One region of the Pedobacter sp. PACM 27299 genome, then DNA from elsewhere that is predicted to be linked to it. Evidence: riboswitches for the same ligand, from Rfam matches in the RefSeq annotation. Region 1 holds a riboswitch; each other region holds the start of a gene.
What was found. A riboswitch is a leader RNA that binds a small molecule or an ion and turns the genes downstream of it on or off. The one in region 1 is predicted to bind cobalamin.
Positions count from the first base shown of each region.

Region 2: it holds a riboswitch for cobalamin, as region 1 does, so the genes downstream of both, AQ505_RS13205 (DUF5074 domain-containing protein) here and metE (5-methyltetrahydropteroyltriglutamate--homocysteine S-methyltransferase) in region 1, are expected to answer to the same signal.
Region 3: it holds a riboswitch for cobalamin, as region 1 does, so the genes downstream of both, AQ505_RS09965 (TonB-dependent receptor plug domain-containing protein) here and metE (5-methyltetrahydropteroyltriglutamate--homocysteine S-methyltransferase) in region 1, are expected to answer to the same signal.

Region 1 covers NZ_CP012996.1:3,812,475-3,820,034, reverse strand. The annotation lists gene AQ505_RS15935 (hypothetical protein) at 1-782, shown strand, start outside; gene AQ505_RS15930 (hypothetical protein) at 792-2,003, shown strand; gene AQ505_RS15925 (acyl-CoA thioesterase) at 2,131-2,514, shown strand; gene AQ505_RS15920 (Lrp/AsnC family transcriptional regulator) at 2,644-3,105, opposite strand; cobalamin riboswitch at 3,292-3,482, shown strand; gene metE (5-methyltetrahydropteroyltriglutamate--homocysteine S-methyltransferase) at 3,632-5,938, shown strand; gene glyA (serine hydroxymethyltransferase) at 6,030-7,304, shown strand; gene AQ505_RS15905 (methylenetetrahydrofolate reductase) at 7,317-7,560, shown strand, end outside.
Region 2 covers NZ_CP012996.1:3,129,273-3,136,832, reverse strand. The annotation lists gene AQ505_RS13215 (aminotransferase-like domain-containing protein) at 1-518, shown strand, start outside; gene AQ505_RS13210 (heavy metal translocating P-type ATPase) at 523-3,051, opposite strand; gene AQ505_RS13205 (DUF5074 domain-containing protein) at 3,306-4,613, opposite strand; cobalamin riboswitch at 4,707-4,895, opposite strand; gene AQ505_RS13200 (hypothetical protein) at 4,958-5,374, opposite strand; gene AQ505_RS13195 (RNA polymerase sigma factor) at 5,371-5,895, opposite strand; gene AQ505_RS13190 (hypothetical protein) at 6,042-6,386, shown strand; gene AQ505_RS13185 (outer membrane beta-barrel family protein) at 6,504-7,560, shown strand, end outside.
Region 3 covers NZ_CP012996.1:2,384,227-2,391,786, reverse strand. The annotation lists gene AQ505_RS09975 (YncE family protein) at 1-742, opposite strand, end outside; gene AQ505_RS09970 (YncE family protein) at 801-1,943, opposite strand; gene AQ505_RS09965 (TonB-dependent receptor plug domain-containing protein) at 1,956-4,037, opposite strand; cobalamin riboswitch at 4,135-4,338, opposite strand; gene AQ505_RS09960 (polyphosphate kinase 2 family protein) at 4,465-5,382, opposite strand; gene AQ505_RS09955 (polysaccharide biosynthesis/export family protein) at 5,741-6,493, shown strand; gene AQ505_RS09950 (GumC family protein) at 6,519-7,560, shown strand, end outside.

The DNA.
Region 1 (7,560 bases):
GCAATGTAAAGGCAGATGTAGTGCGCAGAGCATTGGGCAGGATAAATGAAACCAGTGTGGGTTATGCCTTGGATTTAGGTGGATTTGGAGGTTCGATTGTCATCGGATTTGACCATACGGTGGTGAATGTTGCTGGACAAAAAGATTTCAGGGTTTATGGAGGTGATTTAAGCGATAGATTGGATCCGCCAGCACCTGGATTGATCTATGTGGCTTATGATAAAAATAAAAACGGTCAGCCTGATGAAGATGAATGGTATGAAATTATCGGAAGTCAGCATGTAAAAGAAAATACCATTAAGAATTTTAAGGTTACTTATCATAAAAAAGCAGCAGGATTACCGGTAGTGGTGGCTGGTCCTAACGATCCTTTTACCGATCGTGAGCACATCTTCTGCGAAAACAATCAAGCGGAAACTTACTATCTGTCAAGAGCTAAGACCAGAAAAGACTATTTTCCACTTTGGGCTACTCAGAATACCGCTGTTTTTGAAGGTATGAAGTTAAATGTGAGTTTTGGGCCTGCACGTGCAGGACAGACTACCCTTTGGAATTTTACAGCACCGCAATGGGGCTATGTGAATTCGGTAGATCCTGATATTGACATCGACTGGGCAGTGGATAAAAACGGAAACAAGGCAAATCTTCCGGGTGTAGATTTTATCAAAGTGGTCAACTGTGTGTCTGAGCCTATGGGCCTTTGTCAGCAGCAATCTGCTATGGCGACTAAATTCTCTGGAGCCGGAGACCTTCACCTATTAAAAAAGTACAATTTAAGATAAGTATAGAAGATGAAAAAATATATCAAACATATCCTGTGTATTTCGGCTTTTGGAGCGCTATATTCCTGCAGTAAAGATGTGGTAAAGCCAGAGGCAATTAATGATCCTGAACAGACTATTGCCATCAAATTAGCCGCAGATTTTGCCGTAGCCAGGTATAATGTGGTCCTGATCGATCCTGAAGTGACCATTGAAAATAGCAATGGCCTAGTTCCGCAATATAAATGGACGGTAAAAGTAACGGGTAAGGACGGGGTAGTTAAGGATTCTGTGATCTGCGATACCAAGACTTTACAGTTTATTGCACCAACGGCGAATAATTATGCGGTAAATTTTACGGTAACATCAGGTAAAGTGACGAAGCAGGCTGCTACGAAAGTTAAGGTTTCAGAAACGAATAAAACGTACAATTCAAAGGCATTATTACTGGTAGATTTTTTCCCTGCTCCAGGATTTAGTAATGATGGTCTGGAATTTACGGACAAATCAGCAGTTTTATCAGAAATGCAATTGAATCTTGATAATGGAGATGCGATTACTCTAGGAACTTTTGGAGGTTATGTAGTGACTAAATTTGATCACACGGTGATCAATGCTTATGCTGCACGTGATTTTATAGTGCAGATGAGTAAGACTAATAACAATATTAAATTTTCTCCTGCGGGCATATTTGTGGCCTATGATGCGAATAAAAATGGTATTGCCGATGAGAATGAATGGTATGAGATCGCTGGTAGTGAATACCATAAATCTACTACCGTCAAAAATTATGAAATGACTTATTACAAACCAGATCCGGTTAAACCTGCTGTAGCGGGAAAGGCTGCATGGGAGTTTGATACGAGCTATCTTAAGTATACCGACAATAAAAACGGATCAGGTGCCATTACGAAGACTACAAAGTTTAGACGATGGAATTATTACCCGCAGTGGCTTGGGGATTCGTATACTTTGAAAGGAACGAAAGTGTATGTGCCGGTTAAAGATGTAAGTGATGGCGCAGGCACCAGCTTTAACGTAGCTACTTTCGACTGGGGTTATGGCGGGATTAAGGATTCATCAATCGACATCAGCTGGGCTGTGGATGCGAACGGTAAAAAAGTTCATTTACCAGGCATCGATTTTGTAAAAGTATATGTTCCTACAATGGGTGCTGTCGGTGCTTTAGATTTGCTGACCTGCAACTATGAAGAAACGAGAGATTTAAATTTTTATAAGTAAGTCATTAATATTGAACCATACTGGAGCCTATACATTGGAATACCTGGACTGGTCTGATTCAGTAATGATAGGGATAAGTGGCGGATGGAAAATGGCAGGGTGCAGATCAATAATAACAGAAATTAAAATGACGATAGCGGAAAAGATCAATAAATCGGAAACACATGTTTTTAAAGTTGTGTTTCCTGATACGACCAACCACCACAATACGATGTTTGGCGGACGTATATTAATGATGATGACTGAAACTGCCTTCATGACGGCGACGCGATTTAGCCGGAAAAACTTTGTATTGGTGAGCAGTGGTCAGATCGATTTCAGCAAACCCATTCCTGCCGGTACGCTGGTAGAATTGGTTGGACGGGTTCAACGAATCGGGAATACCAGTATTACGATTCAGGTGGAGGTTTATTTGGAAAAAATGAGCGAAGAGTTCAGGGAAAAAGTAGTGAGCGGCGCTTTTACTTTAGTCGCCATTGGAGAGGATCAGCAACCAGTTCCAATCCGTTAAAGAATACTGAACCAGGTAAACGTTAGGTTGGTGTTATTTAACTAAATAACAGTCGATTAAGTCGGTTTTGTTGATTGACGGCCAGTTGTCATAGAACTTACAGCCCGGTTTTTATACCGGGCTGTAAGTTTAAAAATTAATATTATAAGAGTTCTTGATCTCTGCCATGGCGAAGGTACTGTGCGTACTTCCTATACTTTTAACAGATCCCAATTTGTTAAAAACAAAATCCTGGTAATGCTTCATATCTCTTGCATAGACTTTTAATATAAAGTCATAATCCCCAGAGATATTATAACACTCTACCACTTCATCAATCTTTAGAATGTCTTCTACAAAGCGGTGACCTATCTTTCTATCGTGCTGTTTGAGTTTGATGTTGCAGAAAACAATAAAGCCCTGGTTGAATTTCTCCGCATCCAATACTGCAATATATTTTTTAATAAACCCTGTACTTTCCAGCCTTTTTATGCGCTCAAAAACTGGTGAGGTGGAGAGGTTTACCTTAGCGGCGAGCTCTTTTACCGTGTAATTTGAGTTGTCGCCTAATATCTTTAGTAGCAGTAAATCTGTTTCATCCAATTCTTCCATAGCATATTTTCCCTTTAGGACAGTAAAAATAGTAACTAAAAAGGATATTATGCTTTAAAGTTTCTACAAAAAAGCTGATTATGCTTATTTAATGGGAGTTATAAAGATATATAATCTTCGTATGTACATTTGTTTAGCATTTAGTCCCGCTGCGGGCCTGAATGCTAAACAATAGTTCTTTTCTATACTTTATCTACCGGAAAAGGTTTTCGATGAAAATCGGAATTAAAAGGGAACCGTGTTAAAATCACGGACTGTCGCGCAACTGTAAGTAACCAAAAAGTTTCTGCCAAAATAGGTCCACTGTCTTCTAAAGAGATGGGAAGGGCGGCTGAAATGTTATAAGTCAGGAGACCTACCCATTCTGGAAAGACAATGCTTTCGCGAATTAAAGTAAATGATCTGATGATTTTTTAAGACTGGCCATCAGCCGGTTTGGAGGACACAGTATGCCCTTTTTTTGTGAAGCATTTTGAAGTCTGGCAAAAGCAATTTAAAAGTTTTTCTAATTAAATCTTTTTAAGAAATGTTAACACAAAACCTCGGCTACCCGCGAATTGGTAACCAAAGACAACTAAAAAAAGCCTCTGAACAATATTGGGCAGGTAAAATAGGTAAGGATGAACTGAATGCGGTGGCCCGCAAGATCAAGGAAGAAAATTGGCAGACCCAATTGGATGCTGGAATTGACCTGATCCCTTGCAATGATTTTAGCTTTTATGATCAGGTATTGGATACCAGCTTATTGTTGGGCGTAATCCCTCAGCGCTATTCGCCGGTACTTTCGCAAGTGAAATCAAACCAAGAAATTGACCTTTATTTTGCGATGGCTCGTGGTTATCAAAAAGATGGATTGGACATCACCGCCATGGAAATGACCAAATGGCTGGACACCAATTACCATTATATCGTACCTGAATTTACCGCCAATCAGGAGTTCAGAATTTTTAATGAGCATATTTTTAGCGAATACCATACGGCAAAACAGCAGCTTGGCGAAAAAGCTAAACCTGTACTTTTAGGTCCGGTAAGTTACCTTTTGCAGGGTAAAGAAAAAGAACAGGGATTTGAGCGCATCGACCTGATTAAAAAATTAGTGCCGGTATATGTCGACATCATCAATCGCCTGAGGCAGCAGGGTGCGAAATGGATTCAGCTGGATGAGCCTTGCCTGGTACTTGACCTTTCGAAAAAAGAGAAAGAAGCATTTGATTATGCTTATCGCGCGATTTCAAACCGTGTGAGCGGTATTAAAATCGTAGTAGCTACGTATTTTGATGCCTTGTTAGACAATACACAGCTGGCAGTAAGCCTTCCTGTTGCTGCGTTGCACATTGATCTGGTACGTGCTCCGGAACAGCTGGAGGAAGTACTGGCCTTGATTCCTGATGGACTTCAACTTTCCCTGGGTGTGGTAGATGGCCGTAACGTATGGAAAAATGATTATAATAAATCATTGGCCCTGATCTATAAAGCGGTGGAGAAATTGGGGGAGGATAGGGTCATTATTTCAGCTTCCTGCTCATTGCTGCACAGTCCAATTGACCTGGATCTGGAAACTGCTATCGATCCTGAAATCAAGAACTGGATGGCTTTTGCCAAACAGAAATTGACTGAAGTCGCAGAATTGAAACAGATTGCCGCAGGAGATGAGGACTTATTGAGCACTAATCAGGCAGCGATTGAAAGCAGAAGATCTTCGCAAAAAGTGCACAAACAAGCTGTTAAAGACCGCGTTGCTGGGATCACTGAAGCTGATGCCACACGTATAAGTGCTTTCCCTGTACGCCAGAAATTGCACAATGATCGCTTCCAATTGCCTTTCTTCCCTACAACTACCATTGGTTCCTTTCCGCAGACTGACGACATTAGACAATTGCGTGCAAGGTTTAAAAAGGGTGATTTAACACTTGAACAGTATGAAACCGCGATTGAACAAGCCACTGTAGAGACCATCCGCTGGCAGGAAGAAATTGGCCTGGATGTGTTGGTACATGGCGAATTTGAGCGTAATGACATGGTGGAATATTTCGGCGAGCAGCTGGATGGCTTCCTGTTTACTAAAAATGGCTGGGTACAGAGTTATGGCAGTCGCTGCGTTAAGCCGCCTGTAATTTATGGTGATGTAAGCCGCCCAGGAAACATGACGGTACGCTGGAGCGAATTTGCTGCTGCGCAAACCGATAAACCAATGAAAGGGATGCTGACTGGCCCGGTCACCATTTTGCAATGGTCATTCGTGCGTGACGATCAGCCTAGAGATGTGACGACCAACCAGATTGCTTTTGCCATCCGTGATGAAGTGGTCGCGCTTGAAAAAGCAGGTATCGGAATTGTTCAGATTGATGAAGCAGCGATTCGTGAAGGATTGCCATTAAGAAAAGCCAGACACCCGCATTACCTGGACTGGGCAGTGAAAGCTTTCCGCATCACTGCAAGCGGTGTACAGGATCAAACGCAGATCCATACGCACATGTGCTATAGCGAGTTCAATAACATCATTGAACACATTGCAGCTATGGATGCTGATGTGATCACCATTGAGACTTCGCGTTCACAAATGGAGCTATTAGCAGCCTTTGCCAACTTTGAATATCCAAATGAGATTGGCCCAGGGGTATATGATATCCATTCTCCACGAGTACCAAGTACAGAAGAAATGGCTTCCCTGTTGGCAAAAGCAGCAGATTTGCTGCCAGCGCGCAACCTTTGGGTAAACCCGGATTGCGGACTTAAAACACGTAAATGGCCGGAAACTAAAGCTGCATTGATCAATATGGTAGCCGCCGCTAAACAGGCGAGGGTACAGATCAGTGTAGAAAGTGTACTTTAATTCATAGCACTACGGGCGTTAAAGCCCGTAGTATTTTTACCTACTCCATCCGATAGTTAAACCGGGTTATATTATTTTAATGAAAGCAACAATAGAAAGAGATGAACTGATTTTTAAGCTGATCTCTGAAGAACAGGAACGTCAGGAAAATGGAATTGAATTGATCGCTTCCGAAAACTTTGTCAGCATACAGGTGATGGAAGCTGCAGGCTCTGCACTGACCAATAAATACGCGGAGGGCTTGCCTGGAAAGCGTTATTATGGTGGTTGTGAAGTGGTAGATGAGATTGAAAAGATAGCCATTGCCAGAGCAAAAGAATTGTTTGGTGCCGAATGGGTAAACGTTCAGCCACATTCAGGAGCGCAGGCAAATGCTGCGGTTTTTCTGGCCTTGCTGCAGCCTGGAGATAAGATCCTTGGTTTTGACCTTTCCCATGGTGGACACCTGACGCATGGTTCTCCGGTAAACTTTTCAGGAAAGATCTATCAGCCGTTTTTTTATGGTGTAGACCGCGAAACGGGCTTGATCGATTATCAGCAATTGAAGGAAGTAGCCTTGAGAGAAAAGCCAAAAGTAATCATCTGTGGAGCTTCGGCCTATTCCAGAGATTGGGATTATCAATTTATAAGGGCAGTTGCCGATGAGATTGCTGCATTGGTGGTTGCTGATATTTCACATCCTGCGGGTCTTATTGCCAGAGGTTTATTGGCCAATCCTTTGCCGCATTGCCACGTAGTAACCACTACCACGCATAAGACATTAAGAGGGCCTAGAGGTGGACTGATTATGATGGCTAAGGATTTTGACAATCCATTTGGCCAGAAAACACCAAAAGGTGAACTTAAAAAGATGTCGGCATTGCTGGATATGGCGGTATTTCCTGGTACACAGGGCGGGCCATTGGAGCACATCATCGCCGCAAAAGCAATCGCCTTTGGGGAAGCGCTCAGCGATACTTATCTGAACTATATTATTCAGGTGAAAAAGAATGCTGCGGTCATGGCACAGGCCTTTGTGAACCTGGATTATAAAATCATATCGGGTGGGACAGACAACCATCTGATGCTGATTGATTTGAGAAATAAAAATATTAGTGGCAAAGCTGCCGAAAATGCCTTAGGCGCAGCAGGGATCACGGTGAATAAAAACATGGTGCCTTTCGATGATAAATCGCCATTTGTGACCTCAGGAATCAGAATTGGCACTGCTGCCATCACGACCCGTGGGTTAAAAGAAAACCATATGGAAGAGATTGTAGCCCTAATTGATAAAGTAATTAACCATCCGGAAGATGAAGTTGGACTAAAGAAAGTACGTGAGCAGGTAGAACGGATGATGGAAGAAAACCCATTATATAAATCATAACGTTCGTTATTAATGTTCTTAAATAAAATCAAATCCGGAGCATCCGGAATTTTAACCTACGGAATTACCCCTCCAAAATCAGAGACTACAGCGGAGCGAATTGCAGAAATCGCGGAAAAGACGATTGCCAGATTAATCCCTTTGGATATTGATGCCTTAATTGTGTACGATGTCCAGGATGAATCTGCCCGTACCTGTGAAGAAAGGCCATTTCCTTTTTTGAAAGCTCATGATCCTTTTAGTTTTGCAGCAGGCT
Region 2 (7,560 bases), 680 kb from region 1:
TTAACTGCAAAGTTTTTGATGAGAGTGGCTTGGTGCTGCTCTGCAGTTCTGTCTCTAAAACCCTGGCGCCAGGTTATCGCGTGGGCTGGCTGACACCAGGGAAGTTTGCAGAAAAAATCAGTAGGGTTAAGTTTTCAAATACCATATCTTCCAGCAGACTGACGCAGGAAGTTGTAGCTTCATTCTTAGAGAAAGGGCGTTATGAACAGCATTTAAAAACATTGAGAAGAACTTTGCATTTTAATAGTCTGCGTTATGTAGAGGCTATTGAAAAGTACTTTCCAGATGATGTAAAAGTCAGCAGACCAGACGGTGGATTTATGCTATGGATCGAACTTGCAAAGCAGATCAATACCGCTGATTTATATGATAAAGCGATTAAACTGAACATCAGCATTGCACCAGGAAGGATGTTTACCTTACAAAATCAGTTCAACAATTGCATGAGATTAAGCTATGGATTACCCTGGAATGAAAGCGCCCATCAGGCCATTAAGACGATAGGCGCTTTACTATAATTAACTAATCAATTTTAGCATTCCTGAGCCTTAATGAGTTTAGAATCACGGAAACAGAGCTAAAGCTCATGGCCAATGCTGCGATCATTGGAGAAAGTAAGATTCCAAAAAACGGGTATAGAAGGCCTGCTGCTACCGGAATTCCCAGTACATTGTAGCCCAAGGCAAAGAATAGATTTCCTTTAATATTTCCCATTACTTTATGACTCAGTAATCTGGCTTTGGCAATTCCATTCAAATCGCCCTTTACTAAGGTAATTGCGGCGCTCTGAATCGCTACATCTGTTCCTGTACCCATTGCAATCCCGATATCAGCCTGCGATAATGCAGGCGCATCATTAATCCCGTCGCCAGCCATGGCTACCATTTTACCCGCAGCTTGTAGTTTCTTGATTTCATTTAACTTGTCTTCTGGCAGCATCTGCGCTTTAAAACCATCCAGATTTAAGGTCTGACTTACTGCTTTTGCAGTATCTTCGTTATCTCCGGTAAACATTAAAACCTGCAATCCCTCCTCCTGTAATTTACGGATTGCGGCTGCACTGGTTTCTTTGATCTTATCAGAAATGACAACGAAACCTACCGCAAACTTCCCTACCGATAAGTAGGAAACTGTTTTGCCCAGTTTTTGGGCAGACTTCACGTGTTCATTAATCTCTGCAGAGATTTCAGCACCTACATGCTCCATTAACTTCTGATTGCCTAAGGCAAGATCCTCAGTTCCGAGTTTCCCAATAACTCCTTTACCTGTTACGGCTTCAAAATCTGATATAGACTGTACGGCGACTTTCTTTTCTTCGCCATAACGAAGTGTTGCTGCCGCCAGTGGATGCTCACTGCTGCTATTCAATGCAACTATTCTTTCTAAAATATCTTTTTCGCTGAAATCGGGCTGGACGCTGCTTACTTTTTCAACAGATGGTTTTCCTTCCGTTACTGTTCCTGTTTTATCAATGATGACTACATCAATCTTATTCATTTTCTCCAAAGACTCTGCATTCTTAATGAGGATACCAGACTGGGCACCCTTTCCTACTCCCACCATTACAGACATCGGCGTAGCCAAGCCGAGGGCACATGGACAAGCGATAATCAGCACGGCAATCGCATTTACGAAAGCGTATACATAGGCGGGATCAGGCCCATAAATAGCCCAGACCACGAATGTTGCGATCGCAATCAATACTACAACCGGCACAAAATAACCAGAGATTTCATCGGCTAACTTTTGGATGGGTGCTTTCGAGCGACTCGCAGAATTGACCATTTCTATGATTTGAGAAAGCAATGTTTCAGAGCCTACTTTTTCGGCCAGCATCACAAAGGTCTTATTGCCATTGATCGTTCCTGAACTCACTTTGTCGCCAGGACTTTTCTCTACCGGTACAGGTTCACCGGTGATCATGGATTCATCAATAGTCACTTCGCCGGTTTTGATACTGCCATCAACAGGAATCTTTTCTCCAGGTTTCACACGCAGCAGATCTCCTTTTTGAATGTCATCAATGGATACCATCAGCTCTTTTCCATCCACAATTTTTGTCGCCGTGTTGGGCGCCAATTTTAAAAGTTCTTTGATGGCTGTATTCGTTTTTCCGTGTGCTCTAGCTTCCAGAAGCTGCCCTAGCAATACTAAAGTCAGGATTACTGTGGCCGCTTCAAAATAGACGTAAACTGTTCCATGATGGGTTTTAAACTGGTCTGGAAAGATATCCGGGAAAAGCATGGCGACGATACTAAAGCCCCATGCCACTCCTGCCCCAATTCCAATCAGGGTAAACATATTTAGCTTCCAGCTCACAATTGATCTCCAGGCGCGTTCAAAGAACATCCAGGCGGTATAGAATACCACTGGTAAAGAAAACGCGAATTGAACCCAGTTCCAATATTTAAGGTCCATTAGTTTAAATAATGGGTTATTAGGCACCATTTCAGTCATGGCGATGATGAAAATGGGAACGGTGAATATCGCAGCTATCTTAAATTTACGTAATAAGTCTTCGTAAGTATGGTCTTCTGCTTCAACATCCAATCCAGTTGGCACCAGGTCCATCCCGCATATTGGGCATGCCCCAGGTTGATCCCGAATGATTTCCGGATGCATTGGACAGGTAAATTGCGAGGCCTTTTGTACGATTGGCTGTTTTAAAAGATCCATTCCACAGACCGGACAACTGCCAGGTTGGTCATAAGTCTTCTCTCCTTCACAATGCATCGGGCAATAATATACGCCACCTGCCTGATTAACTTTATGCGCCAAGGATACATGAGCTGCCTGATGTTCATGCTCCTGATGTACATGTTCCTTACGAGCAGGCCAATGATGCACTGCCATTTCAATCTTATAATTTCCTGTAGCCGATAATGCATCCTGCAACTTTTCAGTTGGAATATGCGTATCCATCGTTATGACTGCTGCTGCGGGCTCCAGAGTTACTGTTGCTGATACCCCATCAATTCCATTTAAGGCGTTTTCAACTTTCGTTCGACAACCATCGCAGGTCATTCCAGTGATTTGGTAAGTATGCTTCATCATTATAGGATCATAAGATTAATATTAGAAGATCAACAAAATGCTTGTTAATATGTTTTTCAGCACTAAAACAGAAGCAGTTTAGATTTCATGAAGAGACAAACCTAGCCCAAACACGTCATTTAAATTTATATAATTCGGCTCTTTTTTTATATAATCAGTATTTCCTAATGCTGATCTCTTCCTGTAATTATTTATAAAAAAAAAGCCCCAGCGTATAAGCTAGGGCTATTCTATTTAATTATTATCTATAGCTATTGTGGGAAAACAATATCGGTAATCTGATACCCTGCTTTCTTCACTTCTTTCCTAAGCTTTCCGGTTTTATCAAAAATGAAAAGATTACTGAATGGTTCACCTCCAGAGAATATCTCCGGGCTATCAGCGACATAAAGTTCTCCATTTTTAGGGTTGACTTTCCAGCTCGTGGCAAATATGATCCCAGCATTTGCATGATCTACAAATTCCTCTGCTGTTTTAGTACGCGTATTAAATCTGCAGATTACACCTCTGGAGGTTTCCTGCCAGTACAAATATTCGTCTTTTCCACCTGAGGTCAGGATGCCATTTGCAGGAACTTTGAAATTAGCGGACAGTTCCACGGAGTCTACTCCTTTATTGCTTTTGTCTAGCTTGACGAATTTGGCTTTGTTAGCCGTACTTCCCTGAACGCCTACCCAATAGCTGTTATCGCCACTTCTGACTACTCCAGCCACATTTTCTTTATAGCTATTCAATACCACAACTTTGCCGCCTTCTACTTTTATCAGCTGTTTACCGGCTCCAGTAACAATGGTCTGATTCACTGTATTGATGGGTACCAGCGATACTTCCTTGCTTCCTTCCAGAATCGTTGAGCTAATACTTTTATTGGTGAGATCAACTGTGTACAGACCTGATTTCCTACGATTGGTTACATTTACATAACCTGTTTTTCCGTCTGTTGTGGCAAAATAAGTCACTTCGCTCGCAGCAGATTTATTAACTACATAGTTTAACTTCATAGTTTGTGCATCTACAACGCTCAGGAAATTTGGTCCTGAAGAAGAGGTGATGTAGTATTGATTATTGAAGTAATATAAGCTGTTTGCTTCCGGGGATAAAGCAGCACCAGGGTTAGCCTTTGAAAAAATGTTCAGCTGAATGGTTCCATCTTCATCGATGTGTGATAAACTAGAATTCCCAAAGCCAGTTTCATCGGTATAACTTAACAGTAAAACTCCATCGCCGTAAGGACCAAGCACTTTTACACGATAATTAAGGGAAGTTTTACCTTTATCATTCTCTACCGTAAACTCGATATTGTAAATTCCTGGTTCAGCTTTTTTAAAGGTATAAGTTGCGGTACTCGCGACATCCTTTCCATTCTCTACCCATTGATATCGGCTGGTTTTACCTATGATTTGAGGTGCAAGGATCAACTCCTTCCCTGCCTTAACGGTCATCAGACTGTCGCTCTCCGCCTGATAGGTTAATCTGGCGATTTCTGTTTCTTCTTTTTTGCAGGATACGGCAAGTATTCCCAGGCAAAACATTGCTACTATGGTTTGTTTTATATTCATCTTCTGCTTTAAACCACAGCAAACGGAATAAAAAGAACATGGGTACCCTAAAAATAGAGTATCCTCATTCCAGCTTCAATCCCCGAAAGCTATGAATCATAAATGCTAAAGGCAGGTCTTCTGACTTGCTCCCCTAAGTATGGTCTTCCCATTACGTGAATAACAGTGACTTTAAATCGTACCTCGGTTAAGGAGCTTACAGCTGCGGGACAGTTCTGGATTTACACCAGATTCCCTTTTAATTCCGGGTGTATTCCGGAAACCAAAAGCGCCGCAAAGATATAAATCTAACTGAATAATCTAGCAGCTGAATCTTTATGCGGCCAAAACAGCGTCCAAAACAACTACTCCATGCGTTCTTTGACTAATTTCTGGTCTAAATATAGAATGCTTAAAAACACCAGCGTGCCCATTACAATTGCCCACTTAAATTTCAGTAGCACTGCAATGAATTGATCGGCAGCATTTCCATTAATAATTTGCAGTAAAGTGTAAAACAAAGCAAAGCTGAGGCTGAGCGCCACAAAAGTAGCCAGGTAAAACTTAGCGTCTTTTTTACGATTCAGTTGTGCCTGTAAGCGTTTTTTGACGCTTACAGCGAAACCAAAAGGTAAGCCCTCTTTCGGTTCCTCTTTCAATTGCTCAAACAGAAAACGATATTTTTCCAGATTTTTATTTTCTTCATCGCCGGATAATTCCACAGGAAAATGGAGATTTTCTTCTAGTAAGCGTTGTATCTCCTCCTCATTCAGTTCTTTCATAATGGTTCGTTTTTAAAATCTTTCTCTATTTTTTCTTTCAGCAGTTTTCTTGCCCGGAACAAATTGCTTTTTACGGTTCCTTCAGGCGTACCGGTAATCTGTTCAATCTCCTTACAGCTGAATTCATTCAGATGATATAAAGTGATAGCAGTTCGGTATGGTAAAGGCATTTGAGCAATCAGCTGGTTGATGTACTCCGAGATATTCTTTTTACTGAAGACCAGTTCCGGAGTTTCTTCTGTAAAATGGTACTGGTCAATATGATCAGGATATTCCGATTCGAACCCTTTTTTATACTTCTTAATATAGTTGACGGCGGTTAAATAGGCGATACGAGCAATCCAGGTAGATAGTTTAGATTCAAATTTAAAATGCGGCAGACTTTTATATACCTTAATAAAAACTTCCTGACAAATATCTTCTTTGTCCTGTAGGCCATATACAAGGCGATTAATCACAAAGAATACCAGTTTTTTATGCGCTTTGACCAGTTGCTCAAAAGCATGGAAATCTTCCTTCATTATCCTGGATACAATTTCCTTATCGTCGAGCATATGACAGTAGTCAGCCGTTTGTAGTATACGGTTGCAAAAATTAATAAAAAATACTTGCAACCACATCATCTCTTTTATTGACTACTGTATCAAATCACTATCAAAACATTATCATGAAACAGCTACTTCCATTTATAATCGTCATTCTGTTTTTTATCATTATTGCAGTTCTAATCATTGCCGTGCTGAATTACAGGCTAAAAAAGAGAATCCTTGAAGCAGGGCCGATCAATGAATCTACTGTCAAAATCTTATCAGCACTGGGCAATTATAGTACAGCAGCTTTAAAATGGGGATTGATTCTGTTTTTTACTGGGTTTGGCCTTATTGTTCTGGAATATTTACCTTTTAGTGCGGTAGATTCTCCATTGCCTTATGGGGTGCTCAGCATCTTTATTGCGATTGGCTTTTTGACCTATTATTTAATCATACAGGCAAAAAACAGAAAGCAGCCTTAAGGCCTAGCCCAACCATTCAAATTTTTTCAACTACCTCCTGAATTGTGTATCAGCACGATAAGGGATTGGCATGCCCTAATTTTCACCTTTAGAAACCATACAAATCTACCTACCACCATGAAAACCAAACTCCAGCCAGTCTTTACAATTCTCCTCATCGGCATACTTTTAATGGTGCATAAAACTGCAGTTGCTCAAAACAGCCCCAATACTTACCCGCTTTCTGGCAAAATAGTAGATTCGATTAGTCGGCAGCCACTGTCGTTGATCACCATCAGGTTGAAGAATGATAAAAATGAACAACTAAAGGCATTGGTTACAAAAGATAGCGGGACATTTACCTTTCCAGCATTACAAGAAAAGTCTTACTGGATCAGCATTACCGCAATTGGTTATCAGCAAAAAATCCTTCATATCGCCGTTTTAAACAAGGGAAGTCAACTGGGTACCATCTTGTTGCAACCGCAGGTCAATTCTTTAAAAGATGTGGCTATTATTTCGGAGAGGCCGATCATACAGCATCAGCCAGACCGCATTATTTATGATTTGCAGGCTGATCCGGAAAGCAAAGGCAGCAGCGTCCTTGGCATGATCCATAAAATCCCTTTCCTCTCCTTAGATGGCAGCGACCGGGTCTTATTGAAGGGAAACTCGAGCTATCAGGTACTGATCAATGGCAAACCTTCCAGTATCGTAAATGGCAACCTCAGCGCCATACTCAGTAGTATGCCTGCCGCTACCATTCAAAAAATCGAAGTGATCACTACTCCTCCTTCAAAATATGATGCAGAAGGTCTTGCAGGCATCATCAACATCATCACCAATAAAAAACTAAGTGATGGCTACAAAGGCAGTTTGAATTTGAATGGCAGCGGACCAGTTGGCGGGCCAGGCGCCGGTGGCTCATTTACGGCTAAATTGGGGCGATTTGGAATCTCCGCCTTTGCAGGAGCAGGTATTTCTCACAGTCCAGCAACCAGTTTCCAAAACAACAGAACAAGTTCAGATCAAAGTTTATCCAGTCTTCAGCAACATGGATTCAGTACCTCAGATCAGCGTAACGGCTATTTTGGAACGGAGCTCAGCTATGAAATTGATTCTCTGCAATTAATTTCAGGTCAATTTAACAGCAATGGCAACCGTACAAAAGGAAATCAATACACCACTGCTTTTT
Region 3 (7,560 bases), 1.4 Mb from region 1:
GAAAGTCCCCAGAAGTCAGCACGAATAAATCGCCAGAAGTTGTGGCAGAAATTGCTCTTGGATTAAGCGCAGTAGGGATTTCTTTCAACTTCGTAAAGGTGGCGATGTCCACTACAGATACAGAAGAATTAATCGGTGAAGGGAATGATGGGTGTACTGAATTGGTCACATAAATTTTGTTTTTAGCGATGGCCAATTGCTCTAATGCACCACCAACAAGCAATCTGCTGTCGATCGTTAAACTCGCAGTATCCAATCTAGTAATCTTACCATCATAGCCCGAGATATACGCTTTGTTTTTATCAAATACGATATTTCTTGGCATAAAACCTCCATTTTCATCTGAAAATGCAATGCGTTTCAATGATTTTCCGGTCGACTCGCTGATCACTTCCAGGTAAGAATCTTTAGCACTTTGAGTTGTTCCGGTTACCACACAATAAATTTTACTGCCATATTGCTTCAAGTCATTCGCATTATCACCAAGTGCTCTATTATTTTGCTTCTTGAAATAATCGATCTCTACCTTTTGCGATACCACATCATAGTAGCTGATAGAACTCGCTGAAGCACCTGTTGTTGAGCTATAAGTACCTTCATTGAGTACGTATACCCCAACGGTTGATAAAGACTGTGGCGGAATTTCAGGTAATTTATCTTTTTTACAAGCACTTAATGACAATAAGCCTGCTGTGGCAAGGAAGAGGAATGATCTTCCTGATTTAGTAATTGATGTATTCATGTTTAGGTTGTGTTTATTATAGATTGTGTTAATGATAATTTGTTTATTATAGATCATGTTATTTATAGACCATAGCAAAATGAGCTGGGATATCGCCGGTAACCACAGACCATTTTTTTCTCCCTGAAGGGTCAAAGCAATACAGTACTCCCGGCGAAACATAATCGCGGGCATCCGTTACAAAAACTTCTTTCGTGTATTTATCCACTGCAATCCCATAAGGAATCATAATATTAGCTTCTGTTCCATCTGAAATGAACTTTTTACTCAAAATTTTCTCTTCTTTTACATCCAGCATACCATAGCTCAGGGTAAATTTCCCCGTATTATTACTCCATTCTGAGCCATAGAAATAGGCGATATCGTCATCTATGGCGAGATTACTGGCACCAATATCAAAACGTGTTTTTATTTCATCGGTTTTGGTATCAATCACAAATATTTTGGAGTGAATATCTAAGTAATTCCCTCTGGAAGTCACATAAATATCTCCATATCGATCTGCTTTTACGCGATGCAGATTGATGGCAACTTCTATATTTTTCAGTACGGTAAATGAGTTGAGGTCAATGACAGAAACCCTGGTATCGTAGTTTAAAGGGGTGTATCCACCTGAATTGGCAACGTATAATTTTTGCCCTACAACCGCCATTTCTTCAGGTTGCCTGCCTACTTCAACACGTTTTTCTTCTGTAAGCGAGGTGGTATCGATTTGTATGACCACTCCATTTGGCGCGTTAGGAACGCCTATTTTTCCGAGGTAAGCACTTACATAAGCTTTCCCAGCACTAAAAGTGATGTAGCGTGCATTCGTCACGTTAATTTGTTTAATGCGTTTGCCTGTTTTAGCATCCATCACTTCTACTTTATTAGAAGCATTGACTACTACATATAACTTAGATCCATAGATCGCAATGTCATTACCTACATCTCCGAGGCCATTGATTTGTGCGGGATTCTGCTGATTGTAAATGTTCCTTCTGTAGATTCCGGTAGAAAAATCCATATAATCCAGGGAGGCTTTATTCATGCCCATATTTCCTTCATTTACCAGGTAAAAGCCTTGCAGCTGGCGCGAAGGATCAGCTGGCAATACACGATCCTGCTCTTCAGGAATGACCTGTGCATCCTTGCGGCAGGCACTTATATATAGGCTCAGCAAGATCAATAGGATCAAAGCAGAATTTCTATGGATTTTCATGCTATTCATATTTTAATATTCATAGGTTAAACTGAATCGGTAAGAGCGGCCTGGCATCGGATAATTTGTGATGACTGCATAAGCCTGATTTAGGAGGTTATTAACCTCCCCTGTCAGCCTTAATTTCCGTTTTTGGATTTGCGTATGGTAATGCAGGGCCAGATCATGGGTATAAAAGGGCTGTACGTAATTTTTAGGAATATTGGCGCTCTGGTCGTAACGTTCACCTGTATAGAGGTAGCTATAATTCAGGGCAAATTTCTTGTAGGAAGCCCCTGCTAAAAAGGTGCCGCTATGTTTAGGGGTGTAAGGGATCTGATCTTTATAAGTCGTAGATATTGGATCAGCATCAATCGCCTGCTGATAAGTATAGGTAAGCCCCAGACTTAAATTAAGGGCATCAGCCAATTCCCAGGCGGACTGAACATTGACATCCATTCCTTTTATTTCTACTTTTCCTAAGTTTCTCATACTCCACATGGCCTGTGAGGTTCCCGGAACGGCCACAATCTTATCTTTCACCTGATTAAAGTAAGCATCAGCCTGGATAGAAAATTGTTTAAGCGCGCGATGCTCATAACCTTTGATATAAGTAAAACCGAGGTCATATTGTTTGGTATATTCCGGACGCAGTACCGTAAACTGGTAAAAAGTATAATAAAGATCGTTAAAGGTAGGCATCCGGAAAATGCTCTTGTAAAAAGATCGGATTCTGAATTCCTTTTGATTAAAAGGTTGCCAGGATACCATTACTGTAGGGGTCAATTCATTTTTACTTCCTGCTGCAGGACCAGATTCTACTTTATCCTTCAGCAGGGTACTCAATAGATTTGCCTGAATATCCAGCCTGTCGAAATGAAATTGGGTAGCTACGGCATTCAGCAAAGTATATCTTGTGGGATAAGCAAAGAGGTCCAGATTGGCATTCATATCATTCAACTGGTAATCAGCAGACCAGACCACATCCCAGAATTTATTAATATTCAGCTTATTCGCTAAAGAGAGATAGAGTTCCTGCTGATGGTAGGTATTGTCTAGAAAACCTGTGGTTTTTACAATATCCGGATTCAGGAAACGCATGTAATCATTTGAATATTTGGCTGAAGCGACCAGGCTGTATTTCCCGATGTTCTTTTCATAAGCAGATTGCGCAAAGAAATTGCGGTTCCACATGCGCTGTGCAAAGTGAAAAACGTTGGCTACAATGGCGCCAGGTAAACCCTGATTGTCTTTGTAACCATATAGCTTAACATTCCATTTACTACTGTCGGACAAGATGCCATTTAAACCAAGTTCCAGTCGCATCGCTTCTACATCCCCATCCGTACGAACTGCTGTAGTATCATAAACACCGTTCGTAATGCGGTATTTGTAACGACCGTTTGCTTTTTTCAATTCTGCACTAACTGTGCTATAAGTATGCTCGCTCAATTTACTCTGCCACAATATAGAAGGATTTACCAAACCAAATGAGCCTGTTCTGAAAGCAGCTTTAAGACGATTACTCCTGCCGGCTTCGAAATTTGGCTGCCTGGCTTTCAGGTATAAAGAGCTTGCCGAAGCAAAGCTTTTAGCAGACTGAAGAATGCTGCTCTTCTGTCCGTTATACAATTCTATCTCTTCAATGTTATCTAATGAAAACTTACCCAGGTCTACCTGTCCATTTTGCGCATTTCCCAATTGTACACCATCGTAAAACACTGCAGTATGGTTACTCCCCATACTACGAACATTGATGGTCTTTAATCCGCCAATTCCACCGTAGTCTTTAAGCTGTACCCCAGAGAAATAACGCACTGCATCGGCTACGGAAAGGCTATTTAGCTTTTCCAGCTCTGCACCAGAAAGAATTTGTAAAGGAGTAGAAGACGTTTGTCGCCTGCTAAGTTTTATGGTCTTAATCTGCACTTCTTTCAAAGCATTGACTTTTTCCAGGGAATCCTGTTGGCCTGAGCTATCCCGACGACTTTCTGGTTTAACTGGCTGAGTCTGTGCCTGCAAATTTAAAGGCATAACTCCTCCGAGCCCTGTAAAGGCTAGAATAGTAAAAAAACAAGCTTTGATGCCCAAACCGGCAAATTTGTTTCTTCTCATTTTTGTTGTGAGTCATTTACCCACAGCAAACAGTTAGATCAAGGAAATGAAATACAGTAAACAAGCACTCACTCCAAGCTTCAATCCCCGAAAGCTATGAAATATTATACTTATGGCAGGTCTTCTGACTTACTCCCGGTGATCCTGCCTTCCCAATTCAAACCCTACATAGAGTAAAAAAAAGTGGCTTCGATTTGAATACCGTTATAGAGCTTACAGCTGCGGGACAGTTACGGATTTACACCGTATTCCCTTTTAATCCAGGTAAAAATCACCAGGAACCAAAAGCGTGGCAAATGTACTCAATAATCCAGCGAAGAACAAACTTTAGCCCTTGTTATAATAGCTGATGGGCTGCAGACGCCTGAAAAAGGAGCTTGCTAGCAGGAGGCTTAGAAAATTTCGCCCCTCTTCGGGGCGAAAGATTTTAGCCGCCGAGTAGTAAGCACCTTTGTATTTCTTCTAGTTTCGCCATTTCATCCTCATCAAGTACAGGAAATTTCAAGTCCATATCTTTCAGATGCTGTTCTAAAATCTGGCTGATCAATAACCTCGCATACCACTTTTTATCAGCAGGAATTATGTACCAGGGTGCTTTTTCAGTAGATGTTTCTTCAATAGCCTGTTCGTATGCCGACATATAATCGTCCCATTTTTCCCGCTCTGTAATGTCAGCCGAAGAGAACTTCCAGTTTTTAACCGGATTGTCTATCCGCTCTAAGAACCTTTCTTTTTGCTCATCTTTGGAGACATAAAGGAAAAACTTGATCACCACAGTTCCATTATCAGTGATGTGCTTTTCGAAGTTGCGAATGCTCTCATATCGCCTTTTCCAAAACTTATCATCTATTTTCTTTACCGTATCATACCCAGGGATCTTCTCTTTGAGTACATATTCAGGATGGACTTTACAAACCAATACGTTTTCATAATGCGACCTATTGTGAATGCCAATACGCCCTCTTTCAGGTAGTGCTTTATAGTGACGCCATAGAAAATCATGGTCATATTCTTCAGAAGTTGGCGTCTTAAAACTATACACCTGACAGCCCTGAGGATTTAATCCAGACATCACATGAGCAATCGCACTATCTTTCCCTGCGGCATCCATCGCCTGGAACAAAATAAGAATAGAATGAGAATCTGCAGCATACAGGGTTTCCTGCAATTTACTCAGCTCTTCTTTCGTCAGATCCAATTCCTCCTTTCCGGCTTCCTTTTCCCGGTCACCTGTATAAGCAGTATCGTAATCTTTTAGTGAAAATTTCTTACCGGGCATAACCCGGGACTTTTCGATCTCCTTTTTCATTGGCAAGTATTTGTCTTTACAGGATAGAACGTTCATCGGATCCTTAATGTTTAAATTAAATGGTGTTTAAATTTAAAACAGAGATATACATTCGAATTAAAGCTCAATAATTTTCATTTTACGCCCTGTGCTCCTTCTTTTTTTGGAATGCCCGACAACTATCGACTTTAACGGTTCAAGAGCTGCAAAGTAACTGTAAAAATATCGCTAGCATTTATCACTAATTTGTATAATTCATCCTCCCATTTGCGCAGTTTCGTAAATTAAATGTGTGCAGGTTCACAATTTAAAACACAACTTGAACAACTACTCTTTTTATGGTTTTTTATTTATCTAACTTTATTCTAAGAATTCCGGGGATATCAAGTAGTTAATTCATTTAACCTCCATCAAAATGAAAAATTTAACGTTTACTTTGTTCATTTCACTGATTTTTTTCAGTTGTGCTCCACAAAGAAATCTAGTCTATTTCAGCAACCTTCCTAAGGGCTCCAATGATATTATTCAAAGTGCAGCACAGTTAAAGCTGCAAAAGAACGACCAGCTGAGTATCTCTCTAACCAGCTTAAATACAGAGTACAATGTATTATTTGCAAGTGCAAATGCCAACAATAGCAATACCCCTATAAACAGTAAAGGGGGGTTCAGGATTAACAATGCTGGAAACATCAATCTACCACTGATTGGCGAAGTAAAAGTCGAAGGCTTAAGTTTAGAAGAAGCACAGGCTTTAATTACCCAGGTATTAAGGAAACAGATCAAGGATCCTTATGTGGATCTCCAACTTGTCAATTTCAAAATTACAGTGATTGGAGAGGTAAATCATCCGGCTTCATTAAACGTTCCCGGTGAGCAAATTAATTTATTAGAAGCCTTGGGGATGGCCGGTGACATGACCGTTTTTGGCAAACGGGAAAACGTACTTGTTATTCGGGAAGAAGACGGCGTGCGCAACATGACCAGGCTAAACCTGAATGATAAGGACAGCTACAACTCCCCATATTTCCATTTAAAACAGAATGACATCGTTTATGTCGAGCCCGACAAATCAAAAGAAAGACAGGTCAATTCAAACAACACCTTACTTCCGATCATATCTACCTGCGTTTCAGCAGCAGCTGTACTACTAACCGTTATACTCAGATAATCTGTTCTATTTTAATTATAAAAACATGAACTCAAACGTTTATCAAAGCCCTTCTGCGCTGGAGAATTTAAGGGAAAACATACAGCAGTACTTAAAATACTGGTACGCTTTTATCCTGGCATTTTTAATAGGTCTGGGGGCTAGTTTTCTCTACCTGCAAACACTCAGTCCAAGGTATAAAGTAAGCAGTACTTTAATGGTTCAGGATGATCAAAAAGGCGAAGGACAGGTTAAAGAAAGTGCATTTAGCGACCTGAATATGTTCCGCAGCGATCGCAAAGCAGACAATGAAATGGAAGTTTTACGCTCCAGGGATCTGATTTATAAAACGCTGAAATCACTATCCTTAGAAACTGCTTATTTCATTAAAGGCACCTTAAAAGACAAAGAGCTATACGGAAAAAATGTACCGATAAAAGTGAGTGTTCTTGGCGTAAATGCAAGTGGGTACCTTAAAAAACCGACAATAAGTCCTTATAGTGATCAGGAGTATGTCCTTACCGACAATAACAACAAGTATACATTGCCTTACAACAGTGTGGTACAGCAATCAGGCTATAAAATTATCGTCAGCAAAGGCCCTGCCTTTAAAAACTATACCGATCCAGTGGTTTTGAAATTTAAAAACCTGCATCGCATGGCAGAATCCTACAGCTTAACAGGCCTGATTGTACTGCCCGTTGTAAAAGATGCCAACACAATTGTCATCAGTTTAACGGACAATATCCCCCAACGGGGCCTTGATATTCTAACGGTACTCATCAGAAAATACAACGAAGAAGATGTAATTAGGAAAAACCTGATTGCCCTGAATACCATCAAATTTATTGACAAAAGGCTGAATGCACTCAGTCTGGATTTAACTGGTGTAGAGCATGATGTAGAAAATTACAAACAGGAAAACATGGTGACCGATGTCAATGCTGATGCAGTTGTCAATGTAAATAAATCCGGAGAATACGGACAAATGCTATCTTCTACAAACACCCAGCTTAACGTCCTGTCCTCCCTGGAAAAATACCTTCAAAACAACAACCTAAATGTTGTCCCTAGCGCATTAAACATCA